2 regions of the Demequina pilifera genome follow, and region 2 is predicted to be linked to the other one. Evidence: predicted binding sites of a transcription regulator. Region 2 holds the regulator's gene; the other holds the start of a gene.
What was found. Region 2 encodes HspR, which represses chaperone genes until heat shock. Its sites were predicted from a motif close to AAGTTGAGTCNNNNNGACTCAACTT; they were not measured.
Positions count from the first base shown of each region.

Region 1 (10,633 bases), on a different contig from region 2:
GATCTCGAAAGGAACAGTGAGCTCGCCGCAGGTGACCGTGCGGTCCTCGAGGGAGACGGTGATCTGCTTGCCGGGCTCGGCCTCGAGCAGCTTCCAGATCAGTTCGATGTTCTCCTGCGTCACGATGCCGGTGACCAGGCCCTGCTTGCCGGAGTTGCCACGGAAGATGTCCGCGAACCGCGGGGCGAGCACGACCTTGAAGCCGTAGTCCTTGAGCGCCCAGACGGCGTGCTCGCGGGACGAGCCGGTGCCGAAGTCGGGGCCAGTGACCAGCACGGAGCCCTGCTTGTAGGCCTCCTGGTTGAGGACGAACGAATCGTCCCCGCGCCACGCCGCGAACAGCGCGTCCTCGAAGCCCGTGCGCGTCACTCGCTTGAGGTAGACGGCGGGGATGATCTGGTCGGTGTCGACGTTGGAACGGCGCAGCGGGACGCCGATGCCGGTGTGGGTGGTGATCTTCTCCATCATGGCTGGCTCCTTAGGCCGGGGCGCCGACGAGCACGTCGGCATCCTCGAGGTCGGCGGGGCTGGACAGGGTGCCGCGCACTGCGGTCGCGGCGGCGATGAGCGGGCTCACCAGGTGGGTGCGGCCGCCCTTGCCCTGGCGACCCTCGAAGTTGCGGTTCGAGGTGGAGGCCGCGCGCTCCTTGGGCTTCAGCTGGTCGGGGTTCATCCCGAGGCACATCGAACAGCCGGCATTGCGCCACTCGGCGCCGAAGTCCTTGAACACCTGGTCCAGGCCCTCCTGCTCGGCCTGCAGGCGCACGCGGGCGGAGCCGGGCACCACGAGCATGCGGGTGTTGGGCGCCTTGGTGCGGCCCTGGATGATCGCGGCGGCGGCGCGCAGGTCCTCGATGCGGCCGTTGGTGCACGAGCCCAGGAACACGGTGTCGATCGCCAACTCGCGCAGCGGCTGACCCGGCTTGAGGCCCATGTAGACCAGCGCGTTCTCGGCGGCCTCACGCTCGTCGGCGTCCGCAATCTGCTCCGGGTTCGGGATCGAAGCGCTGAGCGGCAGGCCCTGACCGGGGTTGGTGCCCCAGGTGACGAAGGGCTCGAGCTCGCTCGCATCGAGGGTGACCTCGGTGTCGAAGACCGCGTCGTCGTCGGTGGTGAGAGTGCGCCAGTACTCGACGGCCTCGTCCCAGTCCTCGCCCTCGGGGGCGTGCGGGCGGCCCTTCACGTACTCGAAGGTGGTCTCGTCCGGGGCGATGAGCCCCGCGCGGGCACCGGCCTCGATGGACATGTTGCAGATGGTCATCCGCGCCTCCATCGACAAGGACCGGATGGCCTCGCCGCGGTACTCGAGCACGTAGCCCTGACCGCCGCCGGTGCCGATCTTGGCGATGACCGCAAGGATGATGTCCTTCGCCGTCGAGCCCTCGGGCAGCTCGCCGTCGACGTTGATCGCCATCGTCTTGAACTCCTTGAGCGGCAGCGTCTGCGTGGCGAGCACGTGCTCGACCTCGGACGTGCCGATGCCGAACGCCAGCGCGCCGAACGCGCCGTGAGTCGACGTGTGCGAGTCGCCGCAGACCACGGTCATGCCGGGCATCGTGAGCCCCAGCTGCGGTCCCACCACGTGGACGATTCCCTGGTCGGCGTCTCCCAGCGAGTGGATGCGCACGCCGAACTCGCGGGCGTTGTTGCGTAGTGTGTCGACCTGCGTGCGGCTCGTGAGGTCCGCGATCGGCTTGTCGATGTCGAGCGTGGGGGTGTTGTGGTCCTCGGTCGCGATGGTCAGGTCCGGTCGGCGCACCTCGCGGCCGGCCAGGCGCAGCCCCTCGAAGGCCTGCGGACTCGTGACCTCGTGACACATGTGAAGGTCGATATAGATGAGATCGGGCGCGCCGTCCTCACCTTTGCGGACCAGGTGGTCGGCCCACAGCTTCTCTGCCAGCGTTGTGCCCATCTCAACCTCCGTGCTCGACATCTCACATTTTGAGACGCTAGTATCGCTCTATGGACAAGCATAGCGGCGTCGGCGTCGTTGACAAGACGGCAGCGATACTCGGCGCGCTCGAGCAGGGTCCCGCGACCCTCGCGGAACTCGTCAACTCCACCCACCTCGCCCGCCCCACGGTCCACCGCCTGGCCCTCGCCCTCGAGCACCACCACCTCGTGGGCCGCGACCCCAGCGGAGCGTTCATCCTGGGTCGCCGCTTCTCCGAGCTCGCCGCGACCGTCGGCGAAGACAGACTGGTCTCCGCCGCGCTTCCCGTCCTCACCACGCTGCGCGATCGCACGGGCGAGTCGAGCCAGCTCTACCGCCCCCACGGCGATCAACGCATCTGCATCGCAGCCGTCGACCGCCCCGTGGGGCTGCGCGACTCGATTCCCGTGGGAACCACCATGACGATGAGCGCCGGCTCGGCGGCCAAGGTGCTGCTCGCGTGGGACGAGCCCGGCCGCGTGCACCAGGCGCTCGCGCACGCGAACTTCACGGCAGCGGACCTCGCCCAGGTGCGCGAGGCGGGCCACGCCGAGAGCGCGGGCGAGCGCGAGGCCGGCGTCTCCTCGGTCTCCGCCCCCGTGTGGGGCACGGGCGGGACCGTCATCGCGGCGGTGTCGATCTCCGGCCCGATCGAGAGGCTCACGGGCCATCCCGCCGCAGCCCACGCATCGGCAGTGATGGACGCCGCGCGACAGCTCAGCGACGTGCTGCGCCGCACGGATCACTAAGTCATCGGCCACTCGACATTCGGCCCCCAGACCGGCCGATGCGCGGGCCTGCAGGCGCGATCACGCACCTGCGCGAACACTTGGGAAAAGTACCTGGCAGATGACCTATTCTCAAATGTGAGCGCTCAGATTCGTGCGCATCGAAACGTTTCTTGCTAGGATCCTGATGCATGTACCGAATCGTTTCGATTGACGGCGGTGCGGAGGCAGATACGGCCTCACAGAGAGCTCAAAGGAGAGCACAGTGAAAAGAACAGCGTTGCGAAGCGCCTCCGTCGCCCTGGCGACGGCGGCGGCCATCATGGTCGCGGGAGTGTCCCCGGCTAGCGCGGACGTCGCGAACGGCGATTTCGAGTCCGGAATCGATCCGTGGTTCACGACCTCAAACCTCACCCCCAGCGCCACCGTCGAGTCGGGCGCCCTGTGCGTTGACGTTCCCGGCGGCACCGCCAACCCGTGGGACGCGATTGTCGGTCAGAACGGTGTCAACCTTGCTGCGGGCGAGTACGTCTTCGGTTTCGAGGCGTCTGCCTCAGCCGGATCGCCGACCGCTGTGGGGCTCGTGCAGTTGCCGAATGACCCCTACACACAGTTCGCGAACGTGACGGAGCCCCTCACCGACGAACTGCAGCGATACGAAGTGGCATTCACGCTCGAGGAGGACATGACTGACCTCCAGACCGCATTCCAGGTGGGCGGCGCGAGCGACCCGTGGACGTTCTGCGTGGACAACGTCTCCGTGGCGTCTGCGGGCACGGAGTACCTGAGCAATACCGACTTTGTCGACGGATCCGAGCCTTGGTGGACGACAGAGAACGTCACCGACTCGGCGGTGACCGACGGCGTGTGGTGCATCGGCATCCCGGGAGGCACATCCAACCCCTGGGACGTGATCGTGGGCTACAACGACGTCGGTTCGCTCGACCCAGACACCGGCCAGTACGTGCTGCCCGCCGGCGACTACTCGTTGAGCTTCACGGGCACCGGAACGGGACCCGTGCGGGCGATCGTCGGCGACAACGGCGCGCCCTATGGCACCTATGGGGAGCTCATTCAGAGCGCCCCCAACGGCACCTACTCGACCAGCTTCTCGCTCGACGAGCCCACGCCCTCGACCCCCGAGGCCCCCAACCTCCAGGTCGCGTTCCAGCTGGGCGGCTCCGCTCAGCCGTGGACGTTCTGCCTGGACGAGGCCTCGCTCCTGGGCGGCGGCACTGTCGAGGCATATGAGCCCGAGACCGGTCCGCGCGTGCGGGTCAACCAGGTCGGCTACCTCTCCCACGGCCCCAAGGAGGCCACGCTCGTCACCGACGAGACGGATCCGGTGGCCTGGGAACTGCACGACAGCGCCGATGCAGTCGTCGCCTCCGGTTCGACCGAGCCGATGGGCGTGGACGAGTCCGCAGGGCTGAACGTACACGGCATCGACTTCTCGGACATCACGGCGGCCGGCAGTTACACCCTCGTCTCGGACGGCGAGACGTCGTACGAGTTCGAGATCGGCACCGACGCGTACGACCAACTTCGCTACGACTCCCTGAACTACTTCTATCTCGCCCGCTCGGGAATCGAGATCGAGGCGGGCATCGTGGGCGAGGACTACGCACGGGCCGCTGGCCACGTCTCCTCCCCTGCAGACGGCGTGGCGAACAAGGGCGACCTCGACGTGCCATGCCAGAACGCGACCGACGTGGCCGCGGTCTACACGGACAGCTACGGCTGGGACGCGTGCGACTACACGCTGGACGTGGTGGGCGGCTGGTACGACGCTGGCGACCACGGCAAGTACGTGGTGAACGGCGGCATCTCGACGGCGCAGCTCCTCGGCACCTACGAGCGCACCACGACCGCCGCGGCGACTGAGGCTGGCGCTCTTGGCGACAGCACGCTCAACCTGCCCGAGACCGGAAACGACGTGCCGGACGTGCTCGATGAGGCCCGCTGGCAGCTCGAGTTCATGACCGCGATGCAGGTCCCGGAGGGTGCGCAGTTCGAGGGAATGGTCCACCACAAGATTCACGACGACGGCTGGACCGGCCTTCCCTTGATGCCGGTCAACGACTCCCAGGTGCGCGAGCTGCACCGCCCCTCCACGGCAGCGACGCTCAACGTCGCCGCCACGGCGGCGCAGGGAGCGCGACTGTTCGCGGATTACGACGCGGAGTTCGCGGACGAGTTGCTCGCTGCGGCAGAGTCGACGTGGGAGGCGGCGCTCGGTACACCCGATCTGTACGCCCCGGCAGCTGACGGCGCGGACGGCGGCGGTCCTTACAACGACGACGACGTGACGGACGAGTTCTATTGGGCCGCGGCCGAGCTGTTCCTGACGACCGGCGAGGACGAGTACGAGGACTTCCTGCTCGCGTCGCCGGTGCACGAGGCCGACTCGTTCCCCACGGGAGGCTTCAGCTGGGACGCTCTCGATGCGATCGCCAAGATGAACCTCGCGACTGTGGAAAGCGACTTCTCCGACCGCGGCGAGGTGCGCGCTCAGGTCGTCGCGGGTGCGGACGGCATCCTCGCAGTACAGGAGGCCCAGGAGTTCGGACTGGCGCTGCCGGACGACGGTTTCGTGTGGGGCTCCAACGCCTCGGTGCTCAACAACCAGGTGGTGTTGGGCACGGCATTCGACCTCACCGGCAATCGCGAATACGCCGACTCCGCCATCGAGTCGATGGATTACCTGTTGGGTCGCAACGCGCTCAACTGGTCCTACGTCACGGACTACGGCACGGTCACCAGCCAGAACCAGCACTCGCGCTGGTTCGCGAACCAGCTCAACGCCGAGCTCCCCAACCCGCCTGCGGGTTCGGTTGCGGGCGGCCCCAACACCACCACCAGCACGTGGGATCCCACGTTTGCTGCCCTGTACCCCAACCAGGACTGCGCTCCGCAGCGGTGCTACGTCGACCACATTCAATCGTGGGCGACCAACGAGATCACCGTAAACTGGAACTCGGCGCTGAGCTGGGTGGCGTCGTGGATGGCGGACGTCGACCAGGCGGACGGCATCGGCTACCCCTCGTTCTCGGACGTGGACGTGTCACTCGAGCACTACGAGCACATCATGTGGATGTCGCAGCAGGGCATCTCCAATGGTTGGGCAGACGGCACGTTCCGTCCGTTCAACAACGCGACCCGTGACGCGATCGCCGCGTTCCTGTTCCGGTGGCAGGACGGTGAGCCGGTGGAGCCCGGCGACGACCTGCCGAGCGACGTGACTGAGTCGCTGGAGCACTACGAGGACATCGTCTGGCTTCTCGAGTCGGGCTACGCGCAGGGCTGGGACGACGGCTCCTTCCGTCCGTTCTCGAATGTCACGCGTGACGCGATGGCGGCGTTCCTGTTCCGGATCATGGGAGACGACGAGTACACGGCTCCCCTGGTGCCCACGTTCCCGGACGTTCTGCCGACCTCGGAGCACTACGAGGCCATCGAATGGGCCGCAGAGCAAGGCATCGTCGAGGGCTGGTCGGACGGCACCTTCCGTCCGTTCGAGCCGATCACCCGCGATGCGATAGCGGCGTTCCTCCACCGCGCATCCGAGAGCTAACTTAAGCACCACAGCGGCGCCCGCTCCCGAGGACATCTCGGGGGCGGGCGCCGTTGCGTGTGAAGAGCCGATGCGCTGGCTCGCTCGACCCGCACGCGACAGTCGGGACTTAGGTCCGTCACTACCCAACGCCCCAAGGTGTATACCGGGGATATGGACGCCGTCGTCGTATACGAGTCGCTGTGGGGCAATACCGCCGCCATCGCGCGGGCCATTGCGCGGGGACTCGGGAACGGCGCCGTCGCACTCCCCACGGACAAGGCCACCCCGGCGGTTCTCGCGCACGCGCGACTCGTGGTGGCGGGCGCCCCTGTTCACGCGATGAACCTTCCGACCGAGGCCTCGCGCAAGTCCGCGATGGCAAAGACCTACGGTCGACCCGGCCTGCATGCCGATGTCAGCCACCCCTCGATCCGACAGTGGCTCGAGGATCTTGGTCCCTCGAGCGTTCACTGCGCGGCCTTCGAGACCGGCATCCGCGGCCCGCTCGGACATGGAGCGGCGCGAGCGATCCTGGCCCGGCTGGGCTCCCTGGGGTACGTGCCCCTCGACGAGCCGCACACCTTCACCGTCGCGCTCGTCACCGGCTCCGCGGAGCCGGGGGCCCTCCTGCTCGGCGGCCAAGAGGAGAAGGCCATGCATTGGGGGGAGCACCTCGCGAGGTCTTTGGCCGCGTCTCAAAATGACGGGGTCCCGGCACCCACCAGTCGTGGGGCGACACGCGCCGACAAGCCGCATCCCGGGCAGTGACCTACCCTGACGGCATGCCTTCGCAGCCGCGCCCCATCGTCGTGTTCGACGGCGACTGCGGCCTGTGCAATGGCTTCGTGGCGTGGTTGATCAGGCGCGACGGCGACCGGCGATTCCTCATCGCGGGCAGCGACGGCCCCGTGGGGCGCGCGGCGCTCAGCGCCATGGGGTTGCCACCCGAGGTGGCGGCCTCGACGCTTGTGGTGGCGACGGCGCGGGGTCCCCAGTTACGGTCCGATGCGGTCGCCGCGGTGGCGGCAGGCCTCGGCTGGCCGTGGCGCGCGGCCGCTGCGATGAGGGCCCTCCCGCGCGGCATACGCGACACGGTGTATCGGTTCGTGGCGGCGAGGCGTCCCCGGCGTCCCGCCGAGGACCCGTCGTGCGGCACTCCCCCGCGCGCACTCGTCGATCAGTGGCGGGCGCGACTCGCGACCCTCGACGACGTCGCGGAGCTTACGGGAGCGGGCAACGCTCCATGCTGAGTCCGCGAATGACGGCCCTCAATTCGACCAAGGACAGGTCCCCAAGCGGCAGACGGCCGTCGGACGTCAGGCAGTGGCGCGCGGCCAGGTCAGAGGCGTGCACGGAGTCCGTAGCGGCATGAGCGCTCCCCGATGCCCGCCACTCCGCTTCGACGGCGTGGCGGGTAATTTCGAACGCCCATGCCCGAAAGTCGTCCTCGTCTCCCTCGAAGCGATGGATCTCGCGCGCCATCCGCAGAAAAGTCTCGGGGAGAAGGTCGTCGTCAGACGAGTCGACGCTCGAGCCGCGGACGTACGCGTGCAAGGGGCCGTGGAGGTCTCGATAGATCGAGACCCAGGCCCATACGGAGCCCTTGCGGGCTGCCGCGAGGGCACCAGAAAAATATTGTCCGAGGACCATGATCGCGCTCCACCGTCCCTGTCGCAAAGATCGCGGCACGGGGAGGGGTGGTCGTGCAGGACCGGGTGCAGCCGCTGCACGGAAAAGCCTCACAAGAACTGTGAGTAGAAAAGAAAAGTAGCCCCGACGGGATTCGAACCCGCGCTACCGCCGTGAGAGGGCGGCGTGCTAGGCCGCTACACAACGGGGCCCTAGCCATCCACCAACCAGCGGCGGACGCGAGTCACGATGATAGCCCATGTTTGGGCCGTCGCGCCAATCGCGTCTGTGCACCCCTGTCGACCCGCTCTGAGCCACCTCGATTGCCCACGCGACCGTGCCCCGGCACGCACGCACGATGCCCAGCCCCACGACCGCCGCCGCTCCCGCGGGGGACCCCTCCCCCGCATCGGCCCCGCTCCTCTTGCCCGGCAAGTGTCCGTTATGTAAACTTGAGCCCATCAGACTCAAGTTCGAGTTCACGCAGTGTCACACCAGGAGGTTCGCCATGAGTAGCAACGAGCAGTCCCCTCAAACGGAACAACAGCCGAGCGCCCTCGAGCAGTTCGGCCAGGACTTCACGGCTCTCGCCGAGTCGGGAGCGCTTGACCCCGTCATCGGCCGCGACGAAGAGATTCGACGCGTCATGCAGGTGCTCACGCGCCGTACCAAGAACAACGCCGTCCTCATCGGCGAGCCCGGCGTGGGCAAGACCGCGATAGTCGAGGGCCTCGCTCAGCGCATCGTCGCCGGCGACGTCCCGTCCTCGCTCAAGGACCGGCGCGTGATCGAGATCGCCATGAGCTCCGTCGTCGCGGGCGCGGCCTATCGCGGGCAGTTCGAGGAGCGACTCAAGGCCATCCTCACCGAGGTCGAGCAGGCCGAGGGCCGCATCCTGCTGTTCGTCGACGAGCTCCACACCATCGTGGGGGCCGGCAAGGCGGACGGCAGCGTCGACGCGGGCAACATCCTCAAGCCGATGCTCGCCCGCGGCAAGCTGCGCATGATCGGCGCCACCACGCTCGGCGAGTACCGCGAGCACATCGAGACCGACTCCGCGCTCGAACGGCGCTTCCAGCCCGTCTACGTGGGCGAGCCGTCCATCGAGGACACGGTCGCGATCCTGCGCGGCCTCCAGGAGAAGTACGAGGTCCACCACGGGGTGAAGATCACCGACGAGGCGATCGTCGCCTCCGCCCGGCTGTCGGACCGCTACATCTCCGACCGATTCCTCCCCGACAAGGCCGTCGACCTCATCGACGAGGCCACCAGCGCCCTGAAGATGCAGCTCGACTCGATGCCGATCGAGCTCGACCGCGCGCGCCGGCGCATCATGCAGCTCGAGATCGAGCGCACGCAGGTGGCGAAGGACAAGTCCCCCGCCGCACGTGCCCGTCGCGACGAGATCGATGACGACATCGCGCGCCTGAAGGCCGAGTCGGACGAGCTCAATATGCGCTGGGCGCGCGAGAAGGACCTCATCGTGCGCGTCTCCTCCGCGACCGAGCGTCTCGAGTCGTTGCGCGGAGACCTGGAGCGCGCCGAGCGCTACGGTGAGCTCGAGCGCGCCGGCCGCATCCGCTACGGGGAGATCCCTGCGGCGGACAAGGAGATGGCCGATGCGCGGGCTGAGTTGGAGTCGATCGCCCCCGAGGAGCGCATGCTCCGTGAGGAGGTGACCGGCGAGGACATCGCCAGCGTCGTGGCGAAGTGGACGGGCGTGCCGGTGGAGAAGCTGCTGACCGACGAATCGTCCAAGCTCGGCCAGCTGGAGGACCGCCTTCACGAACGCGTGGTCGGCCAGCACCGGGCGATCGCGAGCGTCGCCGATGCGATCAGGCGGGCCCGCGCGGGGCTCGCGGACGAGCACCGGCCCATCGGCTCGTTCCTCTTTCTGGGCCCCACGGGTGTGGGCAAGACCGAGCTGGCGCGAGCCCTCGCCGAGCAGCTGTTCGACGATGAGCGCGCGATGGTCCGCATCGACATGTCGGAGTACATGGAGAGCCACGCGGTGAGCCGCCTCATAGGTGCGCCTCCCGGCTACGTAGGCTACGACCAGGGCGGTCAGCTCACCGAGGCGGTGCGCCGCCGTCCGTACAGCATCGTGCTGTTCGACGAGGTCGAGAAGGCCCACCCGGACGTGTGGAACGTGCTGCTGCAGGTGCTCGATGACGGTCGACTTACGGACGGCCGCGGACGCACGGTGAACTTCGCGAACACCATCCTCATCATGACGTCGAACCTCGGCAGCGACATCGTCCTGGGATGGGACGGCGTCCACCGGGACGCTCTCGAGGCAGACCTCCACGCGGTGCTCCGCAAGGCCTTCCGACCCGAGTTCCTCAACCGTCTGGACGACGTGGTGATCTTCGACCGCATCGACCCCTCCGCGATGGGCGACATCGTCGAGACGGAGCTCGCGAAGGCCGTCGCACGGATCGCATCGCAGAAGGACATCGCGCTCACCGTCACCGACGCCCTGCGCGAATCGCTCGCACGCGACGGCTTCGACCCCGCCTTCGGCGCGCGGCCCCTGCGCCGGCTGATTCAGACCCGCGTGCTGAACGCTCTCGCCAAGGAGATCGTGGACGGCACCGTCGGCGAAGGCGACCAGGTGCGCGCGGACTGGGATGGCGACCAGGTGGTGCTGATGTCCGCGTAGACGGGCGGCGCCGTCTCGTCCCGTTGCCGCCGCCGCCCACCGGGTCTAGCCTGGAAGTGGTCCCCCTGAGTCAAGGGAGGTGCGCCATGCCGCGCACGTATGTAGTGACCGGAGCCGCCTCGGGC
Region 1 is NZ_JBMDTW010000001.1:38,936-49,568, forward strand. It holds gene leuD (3-isopropylmalate dehydratase small subunit) at 1-465, opposite strand, end outside; gene leuC (3-isopropylmalate dehydratase large subunit) at 479-1,912, opposite strand; gene ACNI14_RS00140 (IclR family transcriptional regulator) at 1,963-2,682, shown strand; gene ACNI14_RS00145 (glycoside hydrolase family 9 protein) at 2,927-6,235, shown strand; gene ACNI14_RS00150 (hypothetical protein) at 6,389-6,985, shown strand; gene ACNI14_RS00155 (thiol-disulfide oxidoreductase DCC family protein) at 7,000-7,467, shown strand; gene ACNI14_RS00160 (sigma factor) at 7,439-7,867, opposite strand; tRNA gene ACNI14_RS00165 (tRNA-Glu) at 7,986-8,058, opposite strand; gene ACNI14_RS00170 (ATP-dependent Clp protease ATP-binding subunit) at 8,355-10,508, shown strand; gene ACNI14_RS00175 (SDR family oxidoreductase) at 10,595-10,633, shown strand, end outside.
Region 1: the regulator HspR is predicted to act here: its motif matches at 8,296-8,320, upstream of ACNI14_RS00170 (ATP-dependent Clp protease ATP-binding subunit).

Region 2 (10,633 bases):
CGCCGTCGATCGGCTCCGCCGCGGCCGTCGTGTTCCTGTTCTGCGCCACATCCTTCGGTGTGGTGCTGGTGCTCGGCGGCACTCGGGTGCGGACCATCGAGACCGAGATCTACCTGCAGGTGAACCAGTTCCTGGACCTGCGCGCCGCGGCCGTCCTGTCGGTGCTGCAGCTGGTGTTCGTCGCCCTCGCGCTGGGCGGGGCCGAGTGGGCCCGACGTCGCCGCGAGCGCTCGCTGGGCACCAAGCGGCTCGACGGCACCCGCCCGCTGGCCGGCAGCCGGGACCGCTGGGTGCTGGGCGGAATCCTCGCAGTCCTGACCGCCGTGCTCGCCACTCCCCTGTGGGCGCTGATCGAGCGGTCGCTGCGAACGCGTGACGGTCACGGCCCGGACCACTACGTGGCGCTGCTCACCGACTCCGGGCTGGGATCGCTGCCCGTGCCGATGTGGCAGGCCGCGGTGAACTCCCTGATGGCCGCGACCGTGGCCGCGGCCATCGCGACCTTCCTGGGGCTCATCGTCGCCGCGCTGCTGACGCGTCGCACCGGCCGATCGACCGCGCTCGACTCGATCATCATGCTGCCGCTCGGCGTGAGCGCGGTGGTGGTGGGACTCGGCATGCTGCTGACGCTGAATCGCTCGGTGCTGGGCGTGGACCTGCGCGGGTCGTGGTGGCTCGTGCCGATCGCGCAGGCCGTCGTCGCGCTGCCGCTCGTGGCCCGCACCCTGGTGCCGGCGGCGCGCGGCATCCCCGCGTCGATGCGTGCGGCGGCGGGAACCCTCGGCGCGTCTCCGTGGCAGGTGTGGCGCGCGGTGGACTGGCCCCTGCTCAAGCGGCCCTTCGGCCTCGCGACCGGCTTCGGCTTCGCGATCGCGCTCGGCGAGTTCGGAGCCACGACCTTCGTGGCGCGGCCGGATCACCCCACGCTCACCACGGCGATCTACCGGCTGCTCGGCAGGCCGGGGATCGAGAACATCGGCATGGCCTTCGCGGCCGCCGTGGTGCTCGCGGCGATGACCGCAGCCGTCATGATGGCATCGGAGGGTCTCCGGACCCAGGTGGGAGCGGATCTGTGACGGGACTCGATGTGCGGGACGTGTCGGTGGTCTACCCCGGGCGTCCGCCGGTCGTGGCGGTCGACTCGGTGTCGCTACATGTCGAGCGAGGCGAGATCGTCGCCCTCCTGGGCCCCTCCGGATGCGGAAAGTCGTCCCTGCTCGGTGCCGTCGTGGGCACGGTGCCCCCCGCATCGGGCGCCGTCCTGTGGGCGGGCGAGGACCTCACGCACGTACCCGTGCACCGACGCCACTTCGGCATGATCTTCCAGGACGGTCAGCTGTTCCCCCACCGGACGGTGGCGGGCAACGTCGCATTCGGGCTCGAGATGCAGCGCACCCCCAAGGCCGAGCGTGCGGAGCGCGTCGCGCGGCTGCTGGAGACCGTGGGGCTCACGGGATACGAGGACCGGCCGGTCACCGACCTCTCCGGCGGGCAGCGCCAGCGCGTCGCTCTCGCGCGATCGCTCGCGCCTGGCCCGCGTCTGCTCGCGCTCGACGAGCCGCTGTCCTCTCTTGACGCCGACCTGCGGGCCCGGCTCGCGACGGAGGTGCGCGACATCCTGCTGGCCGCGGGGACCACCGCGATCGTCGTGACTCACGATCCCGACGAGGCGTCGACCATGGCGACCCGGGTGGTGCGCATGGAGGACGGCCGGCTGCTGTAGAGCGAGCCCGATCCCCTCCCACACCACCATGCCGCACGCCCCCTCCCACGCCACCATGCCGACGGGCCGGATCAACTGAGCGTGCCCGGCGGGGGCACGCACGCAAGTCGCGGTCGCGGCTCAGTTGATCCGGCCGGTCGGAGCGAGGCAGCGCCACCGAGGTGGCTCGAGGGCCGTGCGCGACTCAGCAGTCGCAGGCGATGCGCTGGCCGGCCCGAGCCGCCGGCGCCGCAAGCGGGTCGGGCGCCTGGGTCGCGTCGACGTCGACCCGCCGGCCCTCGACCTCGATCACGCGGTCCACCGGGAGCCCCTCGCGCGCCCAGTACTCGAAGCCGCCGATCATCTCCTTGACCGCGTAGCCGAGTTCGCTGATCAGGAGCCCGGCCCGCGTCGCGCCGTTGCACCCCGGGCCCCAGCAGTAGACGACGATCCCGCTGTCGGGACCGGCCACCTCGGGAATCTTCGCGGCGAGCTGCGCCTTGGGGATGTGGAGGGCCCCATGGGCGTGCCCCTGGTCCCAGGCGACCTGGTCGCGCGTGTCGACGAGCACCAGGGACGGGTCGCGCGCCTCGAGCGCCGCGTGCACGTCCGACGGATCGGTCTCGAAGGCGAGCTTGGCGGCGAAGTGAGCTGCGGCCTCGGCGGGAGTCGTCATGATCGGGACGCTACTCGGGGCCACCGCGGCCAGTCGAGCGTCGCGTGGCACCAGCGCGAGTCGCCACTGACTTGAGCGGGTTCGACTCAACTTTGGCGCCGTCGGCTTGACAGGCTTTCCCTGACGTGGATACTTGAGCGTAGGCGGCTCAAGTTACGGGCCGGCAGACGTCGCGGTCGGAGAGGCCGCAGAAGAAGGAGGACAGCAATGTCACGAGCAGTAGGCATCGACCTGGGCACCACGAACTCCGTGGTGACCGTCCTGGAGGGCGGCGAGCCCACCGTCATCGCGAACGCCGAGGGCGCTCGCACCACCCCGTCAGTGGTCGCGTTCTCGAAGACCGGCGAGGTGCTGGTGGGCGAGATCGCCAAGCGCCAGGCCGTCACCAACGTGGACCGCACCATCGCGTCCGTCAAGCGCCACATGGGCACCGACTGGTCGACCGAGATCGACGACAAGAAGTACAACGCGCAGGAGATCTCCGCGCGCATCCTCGGCAAGCTCAAGCGCGACGCGGAGGAGTACCTGGGCGAGAAGGTCACCGAGGCCGTCATCACGGTCCCCGCCTACTTCAACGACGCCGAGCGCCAGGCGACCAAGGACGCCGGCGAGATCGCGGGCCTCAAGGTCCAGCGCATCGTCAACGAGCCCACCGCCGCCGCGCTCGCCTACGGGCTGGACCGCGGCAAGGAGGACGAGCTCATCCTGGTCTTCGACCTGGGTGGCGGCACGTTCGACGTGTCCCTGCTCGAGGTCGGCAAGGACGAGGACGAGTTCTCGACCATTCAGGTCCGCGCGACCGCCGGCGACAACCGCCTCGGCGGCGACGACTGGGACCAGAGGGTCGTCGACCACCTCATCAAGGAGGTCAAGAACTCCGAGGGCGTCGACCTCGCCAAGGACAAGTCCGCGGTGCAGCGCCTGCGCGAGGCCGCAGAGCAGGCCAAGAAGGAGCTGTCGAGCGCGACCAGCACCAACATCTCGCTCCAGTACCTGTCGATCGGCGAGAACGGACCCGTCCACCTGGACACCCGCCTCACCCGCGCGCAGTTCCAGCAGATGACTCAGGACCTCATCGAGCGCACCAAGGCGCCCTTCGAGCAGGTCATCAAGGACGCCGGCATCAAGCTGTCCGACATCGACCACGTGGTGCTCGTGGGCGGCTCGACCCGCATGCCCGCGGTCTCCGACGTCGTCAAGGAGCTGACCGGTGGCCAGGAGGCCAACAAGGGCGTCAACCCCGACGAGGTCGTCGCCGTGGGTGCCGCGCTGCAGGCCGGCGTCATCTCCGGTGAGCGCAAGGACGTGCTGCTCATCGACGTCACCCCCCTGAGCCTCGGCATCGAGACCAAGGGCGGCGTGATGACCACGCTGATCGAGCGCAACACCGCGATCCCCACCAAGTCGTCCGAGGTCTTCTCGACCGCCGAGGACAACCAGCCGTCGGTGCTCGTGCAGGTCTACCAGGGTGAGCGCCAGTTCGCCCGCGACAACAAGATGCTCGGCACGTTCGAGCTGGGCGGCATCGCGCCGGCCCCGCGCGGCGTTCCCCAGATCGAGGTCACGTTCGACATCGACGCCAACGGCATCGTGCACGTGGGCGCGAAGGACCGCGGCACCGGCAAGGAGCAGTCGATCACGGTGACCGGCGGCTCGGCCCTGTCGAAGGAAGACATCGAGCAGATGGTCAAGGACGCGGAGGAGCACGCGGACGAGGACAAGAAGCGTCGCGAGGAGGCGGAGACCCGCAACAACGCCGAGACCTTCGCGTACTCGACGGAGAAGATCCTCTCCGAGAACGAGGACAAAGTCCCGGCCGAGACGGCCGAGGAGGTCAAGACCGCGATCGCCGACGTCAAGACGGCGCTCGAGGGCGACGACGCCGAGGACATCAAGGCCAAGCACGATGTCCTGGTCGAGAAGGCACAGAAGATCGGCGAGGCCGTCTACGCGGCCGAGCAGGCCGAGGGTGCGGACGGGGCCGAGGGCGCCGAAGGCACACCGACCGGCGACGGGCAGGAGTCCGCTCCCGAGTCCGACGACGATGTGGTTGACGCCGAGATCGTCGACGACGAGGACGACAAGAAGTAGCGACGCCAAGCGACGGATGCGGGCCACTCCCGCATCCGTCGCCGCGGCCGCTCACGGAGGCTCACATGACAGACGATAATCAGAAGCCCGACGACAACCCGGACGAGAACCCGGAGCCCGAGAACGGCGACGACAACGATTCGCTGGCCCAGGCTGAGGCGATCGTGAACGACGCCGCTGCCGACTACGACACCCAAGGCGGCGACGCCGACAAGGACGAGCAGGACGCAGCCGATGCGATCGACCGCGCCCAGCAGATGGCCGCGGCGCACCTCGCCGACCTGCAGCGGCTGCAGGCCGAGTACGTCAACTACCGCAAGCGCGTGGACCGCGACCGCGAGGTCGCGGGGGACGTGGCCGCCGCGAAGATGGTGGAGGCGCTGATCCCCGCGCTGGACGACATCGCGGGTGCGCGCGAGCACGGCGACCTCGACGAGGGCCCGTTCAAGGCCATCGCCGCCAAGCTCGAGGAGGCGCTCGCCCGGTTCGGGTGGTCGTCCTATGGCGAGGCCGGGGAGGAGTTCGACCCCCAGCTCCACGAGGCGCTGATGTCTCAGCCGTCGACCGAGGTCGAGGTCCCCACGATTCAGCACGTGGCCCAGCCCGGTCACCGGATCGGCGATCGCGTGGTGCGCGCCGCACGCGTGATCGTCGCGCAGCCCGAGTAACCCACCGACACCAGGCGAGAGGAGGCGTGCAGTGACGAGTCAGGACTGGTTCAGCAAGGACTTCTATTCGGCGCTGGGCGTCCCCAAAGACGCCAGCCCGGAGCAGATCAAGAAGGCGTACCGCAAGCTCGCCCGCGATCTCCACCCGGACCGCCACCCTGGGGACACGGCGTCGGAGAACCGCTTCAAGGAAGTGGGCGAGGCCTACGGCGTGCTGTCCGACCCCAAGCAGCGCCAGCAGTATGACGCCGTGCGGGCGATGGGCGGCGGCGGACCCCGCTTCCAGGCCGGAGGCGCCGGAGGGGCCGGATTCGAGGACGTGTTCTCGGGCATGTTCGGCGGTGGAGCCGGTGGTCCGGGTGGCGCCGGCGGAGCGGGCGGCCAGCAGTACCGGGCTCAGGGCTTCGAGGACATGCTGGGCAACCTCTTCGGGGGCGGATTCCAGCGAGGGCCGGTCAAGGGCACGGACATCGCCGCGACGACGGAGGTGACGTTCCGCCAGGCTGCGGAGGGTGCCACCATCACGCTGCGCACCACCACCGGAGACATCACCACTCGTCTTCCGGTAGGAGTGCGAGACGGTCAGAAGATCCGCCTGCGCGGCAAGGGTCGGCCAGGTCAGAGCGGCGGACCGGCGGGCGACCTGATCCTCACGGTCCGCGTCTCCAAGCACCCGGTGTTCACCGCCGAGGGCCGCAACCTGCGCGTGAAAGTGCCCGTCACGTTCGACGAGGCCTCTCTCGGCGCGACCGTCGAGGTGCCCACCCTCGACGGCACCCGCGTCAAGGTCAAGGTCGCCGCCGGCACGCCCAGCGGAAAGACGCTGCGCGTCAAGGGCCGCGGGCTCCAGGCCAAGGACGGCGTGGGGGACCTGCTCGCGACCATCGAGGTCGCGGTGCCGAGCAAGCTGGGCCGCAAGGCCAAGGAGATCCTCCAGGCCTTCGCCCTGGAGACCGCCCAGGACGACCCGCGCAAGGACCTGTACCGGGACGCGGCGAAGTAGGACGGCCGATGCGCGCATCGGCGATAGATTGATCGCACCGCAGGTGCGGCCAAGGAGGGAGGCGCCGTGGACAAGCCAGACGTCGACGAGCCCGTCTTCCAGATCTCCGCGGCCGCCGAACTCGCGAGCATGCACGCCCAGACGCTGCGCCAGTACGACCGACTGGGCCTGGTGATCCCCAGGCGACGCCCCGGGGGCGGCCGTCGCTACTCCCTGCGAGACGTCGCGACCCTGCGCCAGATCCAGCGAATGAGCCAGGACGAGGGCATCAACCTCGAAGGCATCAAACGCATCCTGGCGCTCCAGAAGCGGGTCGACCGCTTGGAGGCCGAGGTCGAGAAGCTGCGACCGCGCGCCGACACGGGTTCGCGCATCTTCGCCTCCGGGCCCACGGGCTCTGTCGTGATCGTCGAGCGCGGTCATCGCGCGCGGCGGGACGAGGGGCGCTCCTTGGTGCTGTGGCGCTCCGTGAACCGCGAGAGTCAGGACTGACCCCGCCACCCAGGACCGTCTGAACGGCCGACTCGCTGTCCACGCAAGCGACGCGGTCGCGTCGGGTCGTGGCGCCGGGAGCGCCTTCGCGTACCTCACCGTCCCCTCGCGCAGTGCCGGCACCTCGCGCACGCGGCCCGCGGCCGCGAGAACCGGCGCGCCCCGGCTGGGGGTTGAGTTGCGGCCACCCAACCTATAGATTTCGAGGACTGATGAGCGTCTCACCGGATCGCCGCGTCACGCCCGACGTCCTCCTGCTGGGGCCGATGCGGGTGCTGGTAGGCGAGCACGAATGCCCAGTGCGGGGCGGCAAGCAGCGGGCGCTCCTGGCACGGCTTGTGCTGAATGACGGCCGCGCGGTCTCCGTCGAAGCGCTCGCCGACGATCTGTGGAGGGGCGACCCTCCGCGCGACACCGCGCACGCCGTTCAGGCTCATGTGTCGCGACTGCGCGCGACGATCGCCGCGGACGTCGAGTTCGTCGATGGTGCGGGCTATCGCCTGGCGCGCGACAGCGTCGCGACTGACGCGCGCGCGTTCCTGAAGGCGAGCGAGCACGGCCGGGCGCTGCTCGATCAGGGTCGCGGCGAGGATGCGGTGGCGCGTCTCGACGAGGCCCTCGCACTCTGGCGCGGCCCCGCGCTCGGGGACCTGGCCACGGTCACTGGGCTGCGTCCGTTCGCGCTGCAGCTGGAGGAGAGGCGGCGCAGCGCCGTCTCCCACCGTGTCGACGCGATGCTGGCGTGCCACCGAGGCGAGGCCGTGATCGGAGAGCTGCGCACGGCTCTCGAGGCGGACCCGCTGCAGGAGCACTGCTGGCGACAGCTGATGCTCGCGCTGCATCAGGCGGAGCGCCATCGCGAGGCTCTGGCCACGTATCACTCCGCCCGCGAGGCCTTCATCGAGGAGCTGGGAACCGAGCCCTCGCCCGACCTGTCGGACCTCCACGTCGCGATCCTCCGTCGCGAGGTTCCCGGGGATCCGGGAACCCCCGCACCTCCGGCACGGCCCCGGGTCGAGCGCGCCCCCGACCAGGGATCGCTCGTCGGCCGCGACCACGCGCTGCAGCTGGTCGAATCGGCATGGCGCGAGAGCAACGCCGGGCTGCGGGTCGTGACCCTCAGCGGTGAGCCCGGCGTGGGAAAGACCCGACTGGCCGCCGAGTTCGCGTCGCTTGCGCGAGCCGCCGGCGCTCAGTCGCTGAGCGGCCGCTGCAGTCGGGACTCCGTCGCGCCGTATGAGCCGTTCGCGGACATCCTGCGCGCGTCTCTCACGAACGAGCACGCACGGGCCGACGAGAAGATGCGTCGGCACGCTGCCGGGCTCACGCGCGTGCTCGCCGACTTCGCGGAGGTCTTCCCCGAGGGCGCGGCGGGCGCCACGGCGCTGGGCGCAGACGCTGAGTACCGTTCGATGGATGCGGTCGCGGCCTGGCTGTCCGCTCGCGCAATGGAGCGACCGCTCGTCATGGTCATCGACGACCTCCAGTGGGCCGACGACCAGACGATGCTGCTGCTCCACCACCTGATGCGCAGCCCCCGAGGCATTCATGTGCTGATCATCGTCACTGTGCGCGATCCCCACCTCGTTCCGAGCACGGCCGCTCAGGGGGAGCCCCGTGATCTCCTACCGGAGCTCCTACGGCAGTCGGACGTCGTCACGCATGTGCCGTTGGAGACGCTCACCGACCACGAGACCGGGCTGCTGCTCGCACACGAGGTGGGCAGGCATGGCGAGCCCGCACCCTTGCCGGCGTGGGCCGAGGCCCACGTCCGGACCGCATCGGGCGGAAACCCGCTGTTCGTGGTCGAGCTTGCGAGGCAACTGCTGGCGGCCGCCCCCGCCTCACTCCAGGAGGTGCCGCAGACGCCGCCCGGCCTGCGCGACGTCATCGAATCACACGTGAGCGCCTTGCCGAATGGCACGCAGTCGCTGCTGCGACGGGCGGCCGTGATCGGGACGGAGTTCGAGTCTGAGATCCTTGCGCGGGTCTGCGACCAGGACCGGGACGCCGTGGACCGCGCGCTCGATCCGATGATCCGGGCGCGTCTCATCGCGCCTGTCGAGAGTGGCGGGCTCCGATTCGCCTTCAGCCACGACGTCGTGCGGACCGTGCTGTACGAGACGATGCCTCCGATGGAGCGCGCCCGCCTTCACACTCAGATCGCGGACGTGCTCGAGAGCAGGCCCGGCCACCACCGGCTCCACGAACTCGCGCATCACCATCGGATGTCGGATGACCCTCGCGCGTCGACCAAGGCGGCGCGCTGCCTGGGTGCGGCCGGCGTCGACGCTCTCGAGCGAGGTGCGCCCGCAGTCGCCGAAAGGGCGTTCACCGATGCGCTCGCGCTCATCGGGCCGGGCGAAGGCGCCGAGCGGTGCGACCTGCTGATCGGCCTTGGGCGCGCTCAACTCCACAGCGCCCGACCAGGCTTCAGGTCGACGCTGCTGGAGGCGGCGCGTCTCGCCGCGGAGCTCGCGGACCCGGACAGGCTGACGGCCGCGGTCTTGGCCAATAGCCGTGGGTGGTGGTCGAGCACCACCGAGATCGACCACGAACGGCTGGCCGGGATTGAAACCGCGCTGTCCTCGTGCGACCCGGACGATCTCGCCATCCGTGCTCAACTGCTGGCCGCATGGGCGACGGAGAACGTCCGTGATCCCGCCAGCCGCGACGATGTCCTGGACGCGAGCGCCAGCGCGCTCGCCCTGGCCGAGTCCTCGGGCGACACGGCGGCGCTCGCCCTGGCGCTGAAGTATCGCTTCCAGGTGACCTATGCACTCTTCGAGGAACCGGTGAACTGCGTGTTGACCGCCGAGCGGCTGCTCGACCTCGCTCGCCGCAGCGGCGACCGCGGGCTGCGGCTGGGCGCAGCGCTGTGCGTGGCGCAATCGACCATGCGCGTCGGTGAGTTCTCCGCTTCCGATCGCCACCTCACCCAGGCGTCTCAGCTCGCAATCGCCCTCAACCAGCCGCCGCAGCGTTGGCTCACCAGCGCATGGAGCGCTATGCGGCTCGTCGTCAGGGGACAGTGGGATGCCGCCGAGGCGCTGATCGCAGAGACCTACGAGTTCGGCACGCGAACGGAACAGGCGGACGCATTCACGTGGTTCGCCGGTCAGCTGTTCACCCTGCGGATGATGCAGAATCGCCTTCCGGAGATCGCCGATCAGGTGCATGCGCAGGTCGACGGCATGGCCGGCGCGATTCCCGCCTGGAGGGCGGCCCTGGCACTGACGCTGGTGCGAACCGACGCCCTCGACGACGCCGCGGCGATCCTCCACGACTTCGCCGGGCGGTCCTTCTCCCAGCTCCCTCAGGACATGCTGTGGCTCAATGGCATGTGCTACCTGAGCATGACCTGCGAAGTGGTGGGCGACCCCGCGACGGCCGCCGATCTCTACCGCGCCCTCCTTCCTCACGCCGGCCTGGTGGCGAACAACGGCACCATCGACGCCGGACCGGTCGACCTCCAGCTCGGCGTGCTGGCGCGGCAGGCGGGGGACGTGGACGCTTCCGCCCGCCACTTCCACGATGCGGCCGCGCTGTGCCGGCGCATCGACGCCCCCGCGTGGCTCGAGCAGGTGGAGAGCCGGCTCGTCGCGGCCTGAGGTGTGAGCGCCGTGTGAGCGCACCCTGTCACAGTCCGGTGTGAACCCATGCCACCACGCGACACGAGGAGCTGCGTTGACCTTCGCCACACGACCATCACGGCGGCCAGATCGACGGCACGGCGCCAGAAGGGCCGCCGCAATCGGCGCCGCCGTCTCACTGAGCATTCTCGCGGCTGCGCCCGCCGCGCACGCGGCGCCGGGGGACGAGGTGAACGTCCCGGACGCGGCGCTCCTGGCGTGCATCAACGATGAGCTGGGCGAAGGCCCCCCGCACCCTGCGACCGAAGGCGAGTTCGCGACGATCGCGTCGCTGGCGTGCACCGACGAGGGCGTGAGCGATCTGACCGGACTCGAGTTCCTCACGGGCGCGACCTCGCTGAACCTCAG
Region 2 is NZ_JBMDTW010000003.1:281,563-292,195, forward strand. It holds gene ACNI14_RS06600 (ABC transporter permease) at 1-1,076, shown strand, start outside; gene ACNI14_RS06605 (ABC transporter ATP-binding protein) at 1,073-1,723, shown strand; gene ACNI14_RS06610 (rhodanese-like domain-containing protein) at 1,908-2,378, opposite strand; gene dnaK (molecular chaperone DnaK) at 2,586-4,469, shown strand; gene ACNI14_RS06620 (nucleotide exchange factor GrpE) at 4,535-5,137, shown strand; gene ACNI14_RS06625 (DnaJ C-terminal domain-containing protein) at 5,169-6,140, shown strand; gene ACNI14_RS06630 (heat shock protein transcriptional repressor HspR) at 6,207-6,632, shown strand; gene ACNI14_RS06635 (ATP-binding protein) at 6,845-10,243, shown strand; gene ACNI14_RS06640 (leucine-rich repeat domain-containing protein) at 10,455-10,633, shown strand, end outside.